Regions from separate parts of the Streptomyces sp. NPDC053474 genome, predicted to be linked through region 1. Evidence: riboswitches for the same ligand, from Rfam matches in the RefSeq annotation. Region 1 holds a riboswitch; each other region holds the start of a gene.
The links. Region 1 has a riboswitch for thiamine pyrophosphate ahead of thiC (phosphomethylpyrimidine synthase ThiC). Riboswitches for the same ligand answer to the same signal wherever they lie in the genome.

Region 2: linked by a shared signal. The riboswitch ahead of thiO (glycine oxidase ThiO) and the one ahead of thiC (phosphomethylpyrimidine synthase ThiC) in region 1 are both predicted to bind thiamine pyrophosphate.
Region 3: linked by a shared signal. The riboswitch ahead of ACIG3E_RS19710 (thiamine ABC transporter substrate binding subunit) and the one ahead of thiC (phosphomethylpyrimidine synthase ThiC) in region 1 are both predicted to bind thiamine pyrophosphate.

The regions. Positions count from the first base shown of each region.
Region 1 covers NZ_JBITXV010000002.1:548,517-552,995, forward strand. The annotation lists gene ACIG3E_RS06105 (SsgA family sporulation/cell division regulator) at 1-27, shown strand, start outside; gene ACIG3E_RS06110 (YibE/F family protein) at 163-1,731, opposite strand; TPP riboswitch at 1,803-1,948, shown strand; gene thiC (phosphomethylpyrimidine synthase ThiC) at 1,941-3,752, shown strand; gene ACIG3E_RS06120 (hypothetical protein) at 3,999-4,479, opposite strand, start outside.
Region 2 covers NZ_JBITXV010000004.1:425,456-429,934, forward strand. The annotation lists gene pknB (Stk1 family PASTA domain-containing Ser/Thr kinase) at 1-337, opposite strand, end outside; gene ACIG3E_RS11850 (thiazole synthase) at 428-1,222, opposite strand; gene thiS (sulfur carrier protein ThiS) at 1,227-1,448, opposite strand; gene thiO (glycine oxidase ThiO) at 1,445-2,692, opposite strand; TPP riboswitch at 2,690-2,802, opposite strand; gene ACIG3E_RS11865 (NAD(P)/FAD-dependent oxidoreductase) at 2,939-4,105, shown strand; gene ACIG3E_RS11870 (Rv2175c family DNA-binding protein) at 4,220-4,479, shown strand, end outside.
Region 3 covers NZ_JBITXV010000007.1:451,235-455,713, forward strand. The annotation lists gene ACIG3E_RS19700 (phosphatidate cytidylyltransferase) at 1-21, shown strand, start outside; gene rlmN (23S rRNA (adenine(2503)-C(2))-methyltransferase RlmN) at 168-1,274, shown strand; TPP riboswitch at 1,301-1,417, shown strand; gene ACIG3E_RS19710 (thiamine ABC transporter substrate binding subunit) at 1,500-2,588, shown strand; gene ACIG3E_RS19715 (ABC transporter permease) at 2,564-4,261, shown strand; gene ACIG3E_RS19720 (ABC transporter ATP-binding protein) at 4,261-4,479, shown strand, end outside.

The sequences.
Region 1 (4,479 bases):
CTCGCGGAGGAGCAGAGCGCGGGCTGAGTACCGCCCGGCGCGCGGGACGCGAGGCGCGATGGCGGATGGGTGCTTTTCACGGGGAGTGACCGGACGACGGTGAGCGGCCGCAGGGCGGTCAGTGACCGGAGGGGGGTGAGGGACCGGTACGCGAGGGGGAGTTCAGGGTTTTCGGCGGCGGCCCGTGCCGCCACGGGTGAGGCGTGGCCGGGCCGAAGAGGCACCTGTGCGGGGCGAGGCGACACCGGTGGGCCCTGTGGGACCCACCGGCCCTGGCCCAGCCGCTCCCCCGGGCCCCCCAGGCCCGCCAGGCCCACCAGGGTCGTCAGGCCCACCAGGGCCACCGGGCCCCACCGGCCCGCCCGGCGCACCGGGCCCCGCCGGATGTGAGGAGCCCACCGAGGAGCCCACCGTGGTGCCCGGACCCGCGGCCGGGCCGACCGGGCCCGGCCGGTCGGCGGAGACCACCAGGGCGGCGAGCGCGGTGGTGACGGGGACGGAGGCCACGAGGCCGATCGAGCCGATCAGGGTGCGGACGATCTCCTCGGCGACCAACTCGCTGTTGGCCACGGTGCCCACGCTGCTCTGGGCGATGGAGAAGAGCAGCAGAAGGGGGAGAGCGGCGCCCGCGTAGGCGAGGACCAGGGTGTTCACGACCGACGCGATGTGGTCGCGGCCGATGCGGATGCCCGCGCGGTACAGACCGCGCCAGCCCATCGTCGGGTTGGCCTGGTGCAGCTCCCAGACCGCGGAGGTCTGGGTGACGGTGACGTCATCGAGCACGCCGAGGGAGCCGATGATGACGCCCGCGAGCAGCAGGCCGCTCATGTCGATGGACGGGTAGAGGCCGTGGATCAGGCCGGTGTTGTCGTCCGTGTTGCCGGTCAGGGAGGCCCAGGCGATGAAGAGCGAGCCGAGCAGGCCGATGAGGAGGAGGGAGATCAGGGTGCCGAGCACCGCCACCGATGTGCGCGCGGTCAGGCCGTGGCACATATAGAGCGCGATCAGCATGATGGCGCTGGCCCCGACGACCGCGACGACCAGGGGGTTCGAGCCCTGAAGGATCGCAGGCAGGATGAAGAAGGTCAGGATCAGGAAGCTCACCGCGAGGGCGACCAGGGCCATGACGCCGCGCAGCCGTCCCACCACGACGACGGCCAGCGCGAAGATGCCCGCGAGCAGGGCCATCGGGACCTTGCGGTTCACGTCGGCGATCGAATACTGCAGGCCCTTGGGCGCCTTGGGCTCGTAGGCGACCACCACGCCTTGGCCCAGCTTCAGCTGCCGGGGGGAGTCGGGCTGGACGATCTCGGTGAAGGTGTAGCCCTTGTCCGGGCCGCTGGTCACCTTGATCGTGGCCTTCTTGCAGGTGCCCTCGGCGCGCGTCTTCGCGGACCGGCCCTCCGGCGTTGAGGTGTCGCCGTTGGGCGGGGTCTGCGAGGCGTTCACGTCCTCGCAGGGGAGCGTGTCCATCTTCGCCACGGTGGCCGACTGGGTCTGCCGGTCGAAGCCGACGCCGGTGCGCTCGTGGTCGGGGGTGCCGCCCGGCCAGAGCACCACGAGGCCGACGAGGACGGCCGTGGCGAAGGGGATCAGTACGGCGGCGATGACCTTGCGCAGATGCCGGGAGACGGGCGCGGCGGGGCCGTGGCTGTGCGCATGGCCGTGCCCGTGGCCATGCCCGTGCGGTTCCGGAGGGGGCGGCGGTGTGGGGGGCTCTGTGGTGGTCACGGCCCGATCATCGCAAGAACGGAGGGGGCCCTCTGTTCACCGCGCCCGATATGACGCTAGCGTGGAGGCACCTTTGCACACGCGGGAGCTCGGAGCACCGGGCTGAGAGGGCGCTGACCTCCGTACGAACGGGAATCGGACCGTACGGAAGCCGCTGCGTCGACCGCCGAACCTGTTACCGGGTAATGCCGGCGTAGGGAGTAGGTCTCATGACCACATCGGACACACGCACGCCTGCCTCCATGCAGCCCGACAGCGGACAGACCGCGCCCAGCGGGCAGAACGCTTCGGAGGCCGGGAAGTCCACCGGCTGGCACAAGGCGTACATCGAGGGCTCGCGCCCCGATCTGCGCGTGCCGGTCCGCCAGGTGCACCTCACCAACGGCAAGGCCGTGACCCTGTACGACACCTCGGGTCCGTACACGGACCCGGAGATCGACACCGACGTGCGCCGGGGGCTCACCCCCCTGCGGGAGAACTGGATCGTCGGCCGCGGCGACACCGAGGAGTACGCGGGCCGCCCGGTCCGCCCCGAGGACGACGGCATCAAGCACACCTCGCCCCGCGGCGGCCTGCGCAACCTCGACGCGGTCTTCCCCGGCCGCCCGCGCCAGCCGCGCCGCGCCCGCGCCGGGCAGGCGGTGACGCAGCTCGCGTACGCGCGCCGCGGGGAGATCACGCCGGAGATGGAGTACGTGGCCATCCGGGAGAGCATGGCGCCCGAGGTCGTCCGCGACGAGATCGCGGCGGGCCGCGCGGTCCTGCCGGCGAACGTGAACCACCCGGAGATCGAGCCGATGATCATCGGCAAGCGGTTCCTGGTGAAGGTCAACGCCAACATCGGCAACTCCGCGGTCACCTCCTCCATCGAGGAGGAGGTCGACAAGATGACGTGGGCGACCCAGTGGGGCGCCGACACGGTCATGGACCTGTCCACCGGCCGCAACATCCACACGACCCGCGAGTGGGTCCTGCGCAACTCCCCCGTGCCCATCGGCACCGTGCCGCTCTACCAGGCCCTGGAGAAGGTCGACGGCAAGGCCGAGGAGCTGACCTGGGACATCTACAAGGACACGGTCATCGAGCAGGCCGAGCAGGGCGTGGACTACATGACGGTGCACGCGGGCGTCCGCCTGCCGTACGTCCCGCTCACCGCGAACCGCAAGACGGGCATCGTCTCGCGCGGCGGTTCGATCATGGCGGCCTGGTGCCTCGCGCACCACAAGGAGAGCTTCCTCTACGAGCACTTCGAGGAGCTCTGCGAGATCCTCGCGGCGTACGACGTCACGTACTCGCTCGGGGACGGCCTGCGGCCCGGCTCCATCGCGGACGCCAACGACCGCGCCCAGTTCGCCGAGCTGGAGACCCTGGGCGAGCTGAACAAGATCGCCAAGGCGCACGACGTGCAGACGATGATCGAGGGCCCGGGCCATGTCCCGATGCACAAGATCAAGGAGAACATCGACCTCCAGCAGGAGATCTGCGAGGAGGCGCCGTTCTACACGCTCGGCCCGCTGACCACCGACATCGCGCCCGCGTACGACCACATCACCTCCGGCATCGGCGCCGCGATGATCGGCTGGTGGGGCACGGCGATGCTCTGCTACGTCACGCCGAAGGAGCACCTCGGCCTGCCCAACCGCGACGACGTGAAGACCGGCGTCATCACGTACAAGATCGCGGCGCACGCGGCGGACCTCGCCAAGGGGCACCCGGGCGCGCAGGACTGGGACGACGCGCTGTCGGACGCGCGCTTCGAATTCCGCTGGGAGGACCAGTTCAACCTGGCCCTCGACCCGGTGACGGCCCGTGAGTTCCACGACGAGACGCTGCCCGCGGAGCCCGCGAAGACGGCGCACTTCTGCTCGATGTGCGGGCCGAAGTTCTGCTCGATGAAGATCTCCCAGGACATCCGCAGGGAGCACGGGGGCTCGCAGGCCGAGATCGAGCGGGGGATGGCGGAGAAGTCCGCGGAGTTCGCGGCGGCGGGGAACCGGGTCTATCTGCCCATCGCCGACTGAGCCGACCGACAGAGCGGCCCGATCAACCGACCGGCCCGACCGACCGGGCCGGTGGCCGCACGGCGGTGTCCGTACCGCGTGGCTGTACCGCGTACGGGCAGGGCGGAGCGGCCTCTTGGCGCGCCGGGGCGGGGGCCCGGCGCGTCGGCCCCGCGCGGGACCGGTGCCCGTCCGGAGTGGCCCCGTCGCCGGGCGGCGACCGGGCCGCTCCCGTCGCCTGTCGGCGACCGGATGACGTCCGTCGGGTCAATCGGGCCGGTGCTCGGGACCGCCGTAGTCCGGGCTGGAGAAGTCCGGGCTGGAGTAGCTCGGCCGGGTGCCCGTGGTGGAACCGCTCTCGGGGCTGCTGAATCCCGGCCTGTGATAGCCGAGTTGCGGCATGCGCCCGGTCGGTCCCGCCGACGGCGGCCGGGTTGCGGGCGGTCCGCCCGGGTCCGCGAGTGCCTCCCGCAGGAACGGCAGGATGCCGCGCTCCAGGAGTGCCCGGCTCCAGGCTTCCCTGGCCCGTTCCACCTCCGCGTTCCGCTCGTCGTGCGAGCCTGCCTGGAGGGAGGTGGAGCCGTTGCGCAGGGCGGTCAGGAGCAGGCCGACCGCGGCGACCAGAATGGCGCCCGCAGTGAGCGCGCCGAACAGCCACCCGGCAGTGAGCAGGGTGTCCGCGAAGGCGGGCTCGGGGTTGAGCATCTTCAGGATGTAGCCGACGAGAAGGAAGATCGCGGCGGCCGCC
Region 2 (4,479 bases), on a different contig from region 1:
GCGCGCCGCGCTCGCGGAGCACGTCGCGCAGGGTGCAGCCCGCGATGTACTCCATCGCCAGGTACACGTACGGGCCGTCGGTGCCCTGGTCGAAGACCCCGACCACGTTCGGATGCGCGAGGCGGGCGACCGACTTGGCCTCCCGGATGAAGCGCTCGACGAACGAGGCGTCGGCGGCGAGCGTCGGGTGCATCACCTTGAGCGCGAGCACGCGGTCGAGGCGGGTGTCCACGGCCCGGTAGACCGTGGCCATCCCGCCGACCGCGATCCGCCCGTCCACGCGATACCGCCCGTCGAGCACCTGCCCGACGAGGGGGTCCTTAAGGGTCGTGTCCACGCTGGGAGTCTACGAGCCGCCACCGACACCGGAGCCGCCCCGGGCCCCGCCCGGGGCAGACTGCAGCGGAGCTGTGACCGAGCCCGCGGCTCAGAAGGCGGGCCGCTCCGGATCCAGGGCGGCCAGGCCCGCCGCGGGGGACGACGCCTCGGCGAAGTGCCGCCGGGGGATGCGCCCGGCCCGCAGGGCGAGGCGCCCGGCGACGACCGCGTGGCTCATGGCCTCCGCCATGAGGACCGGCTCCCGCGCCCGCGTCACCGCGGAGGCGAGCATCACCCCGGCACACCCCAGCTCCATCGCGAGCGCCACGTCGGACGCCGTCCCCGCCCCCGCGTCCAGGATCACCGGCACGCGCGCGTGCTCCACGATGAGCTGGAAGTTGTGCGGGTTGCGGATGCCGAGCCCGGAGCCGATGGGGGAGCCGAGCGGCATGACGGCCGCGCAGCCGACGTCCTCCAGCTTCCGGGCGAGCACGGGGTCGTCGTTCGTGTACGGAAGGACGGTGAAGCCGTCGTCGACGAGCGTCTCCGCGGCGTCGAGCAGCTCCACGGGGTCGGGCAGGAGGGTGCGCTCGTCGGCGATCACCTCCAGCTTCACCAGGTCCGTGCCGAGCGCCTCGCGCGCCAGGCGCGCGGTGAGCACGGCCTCGCCCGCGGTGAAGCAGCCCGCCGTGTTGGGCAGCACGCGGATGCCCAGGCGCTCCAGGACGGACAGGACGGAGCCGTGCGTACCCGGGTCGACGCGGCGCATCGCGACGGTGGTCAGCTCCGTCCCCGAGGCCACCAGGGAGCGCTCCAGGACGTCGAGGCTCGGCGCTCCGCCCGTGCCCATGATCAGCCGGGACGACAGCGTGAGGCCGCCGATGACGAGGGGGTCGTCCGCCATGTCGTCAGCCTCCTTGGACGGCGGTGAGGACTTCGACGCGGTCGCCGTCCCGGAGCACGGTGGTGGCCCACCGGGCGCGCGGGACGACGGTTTCGTTGAGGGCCGCGGCCACGCCGGACGGCGCGGTGGTCAGCTCGGCGACGAGGGCGTCGAGCGTGGTGCCCGCGGCGACGTCGCGTGCCTCGCCGTTGACCGACAGGGCGAAGGCGGCGGAGGGCGTGGTCATACGGGCAGCTCCGAAAGGTCCTTGGGCGGGGCGGGGGCGGCCGCGGCGAAGCGCAGCGGCGTGAACGGCCGGGCCTCGTCGGGCAGTTCGCCGGTGGTCAGGAGGTGTGCCATGACGTCGCCGGTGACCGGGGTCAGGAGCACGCCGTTGCGGTAGTGGCCGGTGGCCAGGTGCAGGCCGGGCAGGGCGGTGGGCCCGAGCAGCGGAGCGTTGTCGGGCGAGCCAGGCCGCAGCCCGGCCCGGGTCTCGGTGAGCGGCAGCTCGGTGATGCCGGGGACCAGCTCGTGGGCGTCGCGCAGGAGCTCGTAGACGCCGCCCGCGGTGACCGTGGTGTCCCAGCCGAGCTCCTCGCTGGTCGCGCCCACGACGAGCTCGCCGCTGAGCCGCGGCACCAGATAGACGTGGCTGCCGCGGACGACGGCGCGCACGGTGCGGCTCAGGAACGGCGCGTACCGCTCGGGCACGGTGAGCCGCAGGACCTGTCCCTTCACGGGCCGCACCGGCGGCAGGACGTGATCCGGGACGCCGGCGAGACGGCCGCTGAGGCTGCCCGCCGCGAGGACGGTCTGCCCGGCGCCGAGCGTGCTGCCGTCGGCGAGGACGACGCCGGTGGCGCGGTCCCGGGCGACGACGAGCCGCTCCGCCCACGCGCGCGTGAAGGCCACCCCGGCCCGCTCGCACGCCACCAGGAGGGCGGCGGTGAGCCGGCGCGGGTCGACCTGGTGGTCGCCGTCGACGCGGAGGCCGCCGCGCACTCCGGGGGCGAGCATCGGTTCGAGGCGGCGGCACTCGCGGCCGCTGAGCCACTCCGAGCGCAGGCCCGACTGCTGCTGGAGGAGGTGCAGTTCGCGCAGGTGGGCGCGGTCGTCGGCGTCGAGCGCGACGGCCAGCGTGCCGCACGCGCGGTAGCCGATGTCCGCGCCGGACGCCTCCGTCAGCTCGGCGGCGAAGTCCGGATAGCGCCGGGCGGAGGCCAGGTTCAGGCCGAGCAGCGTCTGCTCGCCGTGGTGCAGTTCGGTGACGGCGGCCAGCATGCCCGCCGCGACCTGAGCGGCGCCGCCGCCGGGCTCGGGGTCGACGACCGTGACGGACAGGCCGCGCCGCGCGGCCCGCCAGGCCGTGACCAGGCCGATGACGCCACCGCCGACGACCAGGACGTCCGTCGGCCCGGCGGACGGTGGTGACGTACGAGTAGGTGACGTACGGGAAACGGACGCGTTCGGTGGTTTCGTACGGGAACGCATGGGCGTCCAGCCCCTCCCTTCGCCGGCATGACCCGGATCAGGTTCGTACGGTCGGAGGCCGTTTCAGCCTCCCTCTCAGCCCGGTCGTCCGGGCTCCCGCGAGTGCTCTGCACCGGCCACCCTAGCCCGTCGCCCGCCGGGCCGGTAAGCCCGTCGTGTGCGGGCGCCGGGGGCCGTCCTACAGTTGATCGGGTGAGCGAAGAGCGGAAGCGGGCGGGACAGCGGGTCGTCATCGTGGGCGCGGGCATGGCCGGGGTGCAGACGGCCGTGGCCCTGCGCGAACGGGGGTTCACCGGCCCGGTCACCCTGATCGGCGCGGAGCCGCACCAGCCGTACGACAGGCCGCCGTTGTCCAAGGCGGTGCTCCTCGGCAAGGCCGAGGGCTCGGCCTTCGACATCGACTTCGAGGGCCTCGGCATCGAGCTGCGGCTCGGCGTCGAGGTCACCGGCGTCCGTCCCGCGGACCACGAGCTGGACACGGCGGCGGGCCCGGTCGGGTACGAGAGCCTGGTCCTCGCCACCGGTGCCGAACCGATCCGCCTGCCCGGCTCGGACGGCGTGCCCGGGGTCCATCTGCTGCGCACGCTCGACGACGCGGAGCGGCTGCGGCCGGTGCTCGCCGAGCAGCACGACGTCGTGGTCGTCGGCGCGGGCTGGATCGGCGCGGAGTTCGCCACGGCCGCGCGCGACGCGGGCTGTGCCGTGACGGTCGTGGAGGCTTCCGGGCGGCCGCTCGCGGGCGCGCTGCCCGCCGAGGTCGCGGCCCCGATGGCCGACTGGTACGCCGAGGCGGGCGCGGCCCTGCGCACCCACGCGCGCGTGGCGCGCGTCGAGCCGGGCGCGGTCCTCCTCGACGACGGCAGCAGGCTGCCCGCGGGCGCCGTCGTCGTCGGCATCGGGGCTCGGCCCGCGACGGCCTGGCTCGCCGGTTCCGGCATCGAGCTCGGCGTCCACCACGAGGTCGTGGCCGACGACCGGCTCCGCACCTCCGCGCCCGACGTGTACGCGGTCGGCGACTGCGCGTCCTTCCCCTCGGGCCGCTACGGCGAGCGGCTCCTCGTCCACCACTGGGACAACGCCGTGCAGGGGCCGCGCACGGTGGCCGCCGACATCGTCGGCGGGGCCCCGGAGGCGTACGACCCGGTGCCGTACTTCTGGTCCGAGCAGTTCGGCCGCTTCGTCCAGTACGCGGGCCATCACGCGGCCGCCGACGAGCTGATCTGGCGCGGCGACCCCGCGACCCCGTCCTGGACGGTCTGCTGGCTCCGCGACGGCGCCCTGGTGGCCGTCCTCGCGGTGGGCCGCCCCCGGGACCTCGCCCAGGCGAGGAAGCTGATCGACGCGGCCACCCCGATGGACGCGACGTTGGTCACGGACCCGGCGGTCCCGCTGAAGAAGGCGATCCGCTCCTGAGGCCCCCGCGCGCGGCGCGGCCGCGCACGCCCGGGCGCCCCAGCACACGGGCCCGAGCGGCGAAGCCCCGGCCCCCCGCTACCGGCCCCCGGCCGGAGGTGGCACGCTTGATCTGTGACCGAGATTGACGCAAAGACCGATGCTCTCGTCCCCGCCTGGCTCCACCTCCCCGACATCGCGGAGATGCTCGACATCGAGGTGACGCGCGTGCGGCAGCTGGTCAAGGAGGGCCAGCTGATCGCCGTGCGCCGCGGTGAGAACAGGACGCTTCAGGTTCCGGCGGCCTTCATCGACGGCGACAAAGTCGTCAAGGGCCTGTCCGGAACGCTGACGCTCCTGCGGGACGACGGTTTCTCCGACGAAGAGGCCCTGGA
Region 3 (4,479 bases), on a different contig from region 1:
GTGTTCGTCGGGTCGGGGTGATCCCTGCCCTCCCGGGGTGGCCCTGCCTCCCCGGGGTGGCGCAACCCCACTGGTCCAGCTCGGCTGACCTGGTGTTTCTTGCGTGAGGAGCCCGTTGTCCACAGGCGGCGGGCTCCTTGTCGTATCTCTGGGACAATGGAGTCATCATGCCCAAGCCCGGAGAACTCACTTTCGTCGCGCCCCGCGGAGCCAAGAAGCCGCCGCGGCATCTCGCCGACCTCACGCCCGCCGAGCGCAAGGAGGCCGTCGCCGCCATCGGCGAGAAGCCGTTCCGCGCCAAGCAGCTCTCGCAGCACTACTTCGCGCGGTACGCGCACGACCCCGAGCAGTGGACGGACATCCCGGCCGGGGCTCGCGGCAAGCTCCAGGAGGCGCTGCTTCCCGAGCTGATGAGCGTCGTGCGGCACATCAGCTGTGACGACGACACCACGCGCAAGACCCTGTGGCGCCTCTTCGACGGCACGCTCGTCGAGTCCGTGCTCATGCGGTACCCCGACCGGGTGACGATGTGCATCAGCTCCCAGGCGGGCTGCGGCATGAACTGCCCGTTCTGCGCCACGGGCCAGGCGGGCCTCGACCGGAACCTGTCCACGGCCGAGATCGTGCACCAGATCGTGGACGGCATGCGGGCCCTGCGCGACGGCGAGATCCCGGGCGGCCCCGCGCGGCTGAGCAACATCGTCTTCATGGGCATGGGCGAGCCGCTGGCCAACTACAACCGGGTGGTCGGCGCGATCCGCCGCCTCACCGACCCCGAGCCCGACGGCGTGGGCCTGTCCCAGCGCGGCATCACCGTCTCGACGGTCGGCCTGGTGCCCGCCATCCACCGCTTCGCCGACGAGGGCTTCAAGTGCCGCCTGGCGATCTCCCTGCACGCCCCCGACGACGAGCTGCGCGACACCCTCGTCCCGGTGAACACCCGGTGGAAGGTCCGCGAGGTCCTGGACGCGGGCTGGGAGTACGCCGCGAAGTCCGGGCGGCGGCTCTCCATCGAGTACGCCCTGATCCGCGACATCAACGACCACGCCTGGCGCGGTGACCGCCTCGGCCGCCTCCTCAAGGGCAAGCCGGTGCACGTCAACCTGATCCCGCTGAACCCCACGCCGGGCTCGAAGTGGACGGCCTCGCGCCCCGAGGACGAGAAGGCCTTCGTCGAGGCCATCGCCGCCCACGGCGTGCCCGTGACCATCCGCGACACCCGAGGTCAGGAGATCGACGGCGCCTGTGGACAGCTCGCGGCTGCCGAACGCTAGCGCGGTACGCTGGCCGGAACATCTGCATATTCCGACAGGGGAGCGCCACAGCGCTGAGAGTGCGGCACCTGACACAGGCCGGCCGCAGACCCTCTGAACCTCGCCCGGGTCATTCCGGGTAGGAAGTTCGGTCACCACTCAAGCTGTTGCGCCCTGCCCGCGAACCGCCCGGTCCGCGGGCAGGGCCGCGTCTTCTCCTGGTCACTCCAGGAGGAATGAACTCACGTGAGCACCACCAAGAAGGCCACGCTCACCGCGGTCGCGGTGGGCCTCGGGCTCGTCGCCGTCTCCGCGTGCGGCTCCGGCGGCGACTCCGGCGGTTCCTCGTCGGGGTCCAAGGACGTCACGCTGGTCAGCCACGGCTCCTTCAACGTCTCCAAGGACGTCCTGAAGGACTTCGAGAAGCGTTCCGGGTACAAGGTCCGCGTCCTCAAGGACGGCGACGCGGGCCAGGCCGTCAACAAGGCGATCCTCACCAAGGGCAACCCCCAGGGCGACGTCTTCTTCGGCGTCGACAACACCCTGCTCTCGCGCGCCCTCGACAACGGCCTCTTCCAGCCGTACGAGGCCAAGGACGCGGGCCTGGTGAAGCCGGAGTACCGGCTCGCGAAGGGCGAGCGCCGCGTGACGCCCGTCGACAGCGGCGACATCTGCGTGAACTACGACAAGAAGTACTTCGCCGACAAGAAGCTCGCGCCGCCGAAGACCTTCGCCGATCTGGTCAAGCCCGCGTACAAGAACCTCCTGGTCACCGAGAACGCCTCCACGTCCTCGCCCGGCCTCGGCTTCCTGCTCGGCACCGCGGCCGCGTACGGTGACGACGGCTGGCAGGGCTACTGGAAGAAGCTCAAGGACAACGGCGTCAAGGTCGTCGACGGCTGGGACCAGGCCTACAACCAGGAGTTCTCCGGCTCCGCGGGCGGCAGGAAGGCCAAGGGCGACCGGCCGCTCGTCGTGTCGTACGCCTCCTCGCCGCCCGTCGAGGTCCTGTACGCCAAGCCGCAGCCGAAGCAGGCCCCGACCGGTGTCGCGACCGGCACCTGCTTCCGGCAGACCGAGTACGCGGGCCTGCTCAGCAACGCCAAGAACGCCAAGGGCGGCAAGGCCCTGCTCGACTTCCTGTCCGGCAAGGAGTTCCAGGAGGACATGCCGCTCCAGATGTTCGTGAACCCCGTGCGGGAGGGCGCGCGGGTGCCGAAGCTCTTCCAGGAGCACGGCGTCGAGGTCGCCGCCCCCCGGACCATGGCCCCCAAGAAGATCGCCGACAACCGTGAGCCGTGGGTCAAGTCGTGGACCTCGCTCGTACTGAAGTAGCGAAGGCCCCGGCCCGTAAGGGCTGGCGGCCGTCGCGGGGAGGCGCGGCGCGGCTCGGGCTCATGGCCCTGCCCGTCGCGTTCTTCGCCGTCTTCTTCGCCTATCCGGTCGCCGCGATCGTCGCGCGCGGCCTGAAGGTGGACGGCGCCTGGCAGTTCGGGCGGATCGCGGACGTGCTCGGGCAGTCCGACATCCAGCACGTGCTGTGGTTCACCACCTGGCAGGCGCTCGCGTCGACGGCGCTCACCCTGCTGTTCGCGCTCCCCGGCGCGTACGTCTTCGCGCGCTTCGACTTCCGGGGCAAACAGGTGCTGCGGGCCGTCGTCACCGTGCCGTTCGTCCTTCCGACCGTCGTCGTGGGCACCGCCTTCCTCGCGCTGATCGGGCGCGGCGGGCTCGTCGACGAGCTGTGGGGCGTCCGTCTGGACACCACGGTGTGGGCGATCCTGCTCGCTCACGTCTTCTTCAACTACGCCGTCGTCGTGCGCACCGTCGGCGGGCTGTGGGCCCAGCTCGACCCGCGCCAGGAGGAGGCCGCGCGGATGCTCGGGGCCTCGCGCACGCGCGCGTGGCGCACGGTGACGCTGCCCGCGCTCGCGCCCGCCGTGGCGGCCGCCGCGCTGATGGTCTTCCTGTTCACGTTCACGTCCTTCGGCGTCGTGCAGATCCTCGGCGGACCCACGTACGCGACGCTCGAAGTGGAGATCTACCGGCAGACGGCCAACCTGCTCGACCTGCCGACGGCCGCCGTCCTCACCCTCGTGCAGTTCGCGGCGGTGGGCGGGGTCCTGGCCGTGCACGCCTGGACCGTGCGCCGGCGCGAGAGCACGCTCCGCCTCGTCGACGCCGCGACCACGGCGCGCAGGCCGCGCGGGGCCGGGCAGTGGGGGCTGCTCGGCTTCGTGCTGCTCACCGTGGCCGTGCTGATCGTGCTGCCGCTCGGCGTCCTGGTGCAGCGCTCCCTCGACGGCCCACAGGGGTACGGCTTCGCGTACTACCGGCAGCTGACCTCGACGGAGGGCGGGGCCTTCCTGGTGCCGCCCGTCGAGGCGATCGGGAACTCCCTGACGTACGCGGCCGTGGCCACCGTCATCGCCCTGGTCGTCGGGGGGCTCGCGGCCACCGCGCTGACCCGGCGCGCGGGCCGCCTCGTGCGCGGCTTCGACGCGCTCCTGATGCTGCCGCTCGGCGTGTCCGCCGTGACGGTCGGCTTCGGCTTCCTCATCGCCCTGGACGAACCGCCGCTCGACCTGCGGGCGTCCTGGTTCCTGGTGCCGCTCGCCCAGGCCCTGGTGGGCGTGCCGTTCGTGGTCCGTACGATGCTGCCCGTGCTGCGCGCCGTGGACGAGCGGCTGCGCGAGGCGGCGGCCGTGCTCGGGGCCTCGCCGCTGCGGGCCTGGCGGGAGGTCGACCTGCCGCTGGTGCGCCGGGCGCTGCTCATCGCGGCCGGGTTCGCCTTCGCGGTGTCGCTCGGCGAGTTCGGCGCGACGGTGTTCATCGCGCGGCCGGACAACCCGACCCTGCCGGTCGCGGTGGCCACCCTGTTCGGTCGCCCCGGTGACCTCAACTACGGGCAGGCCATGGCCCTTTCGACGATTCTCATGGTGGTGTGCGCGGTGTCGCTCCTGCTCCTGGAGCGGCTGCGCACGGACCGTACGACGGGAGAGTTCTGATGACCGCCACGGCCTCCGTGGACGCCGTGCCGGGCGCGCTGCTGCGGCTCGACGAGGCGACCGTGCGCTTCGGCGCGCACACCGCCCTTGACGGGGTCGGCCTCGATGTCGCCGAGCACGAGATCGTGTGCGTGCTCGGGCCGAGCGGCAGCGGCAAGTCCACCCTGCTGCGGGTGGTCGCCGGGCTCCAGGCGCTCGACTCCGGGCGGGTCGTGCTC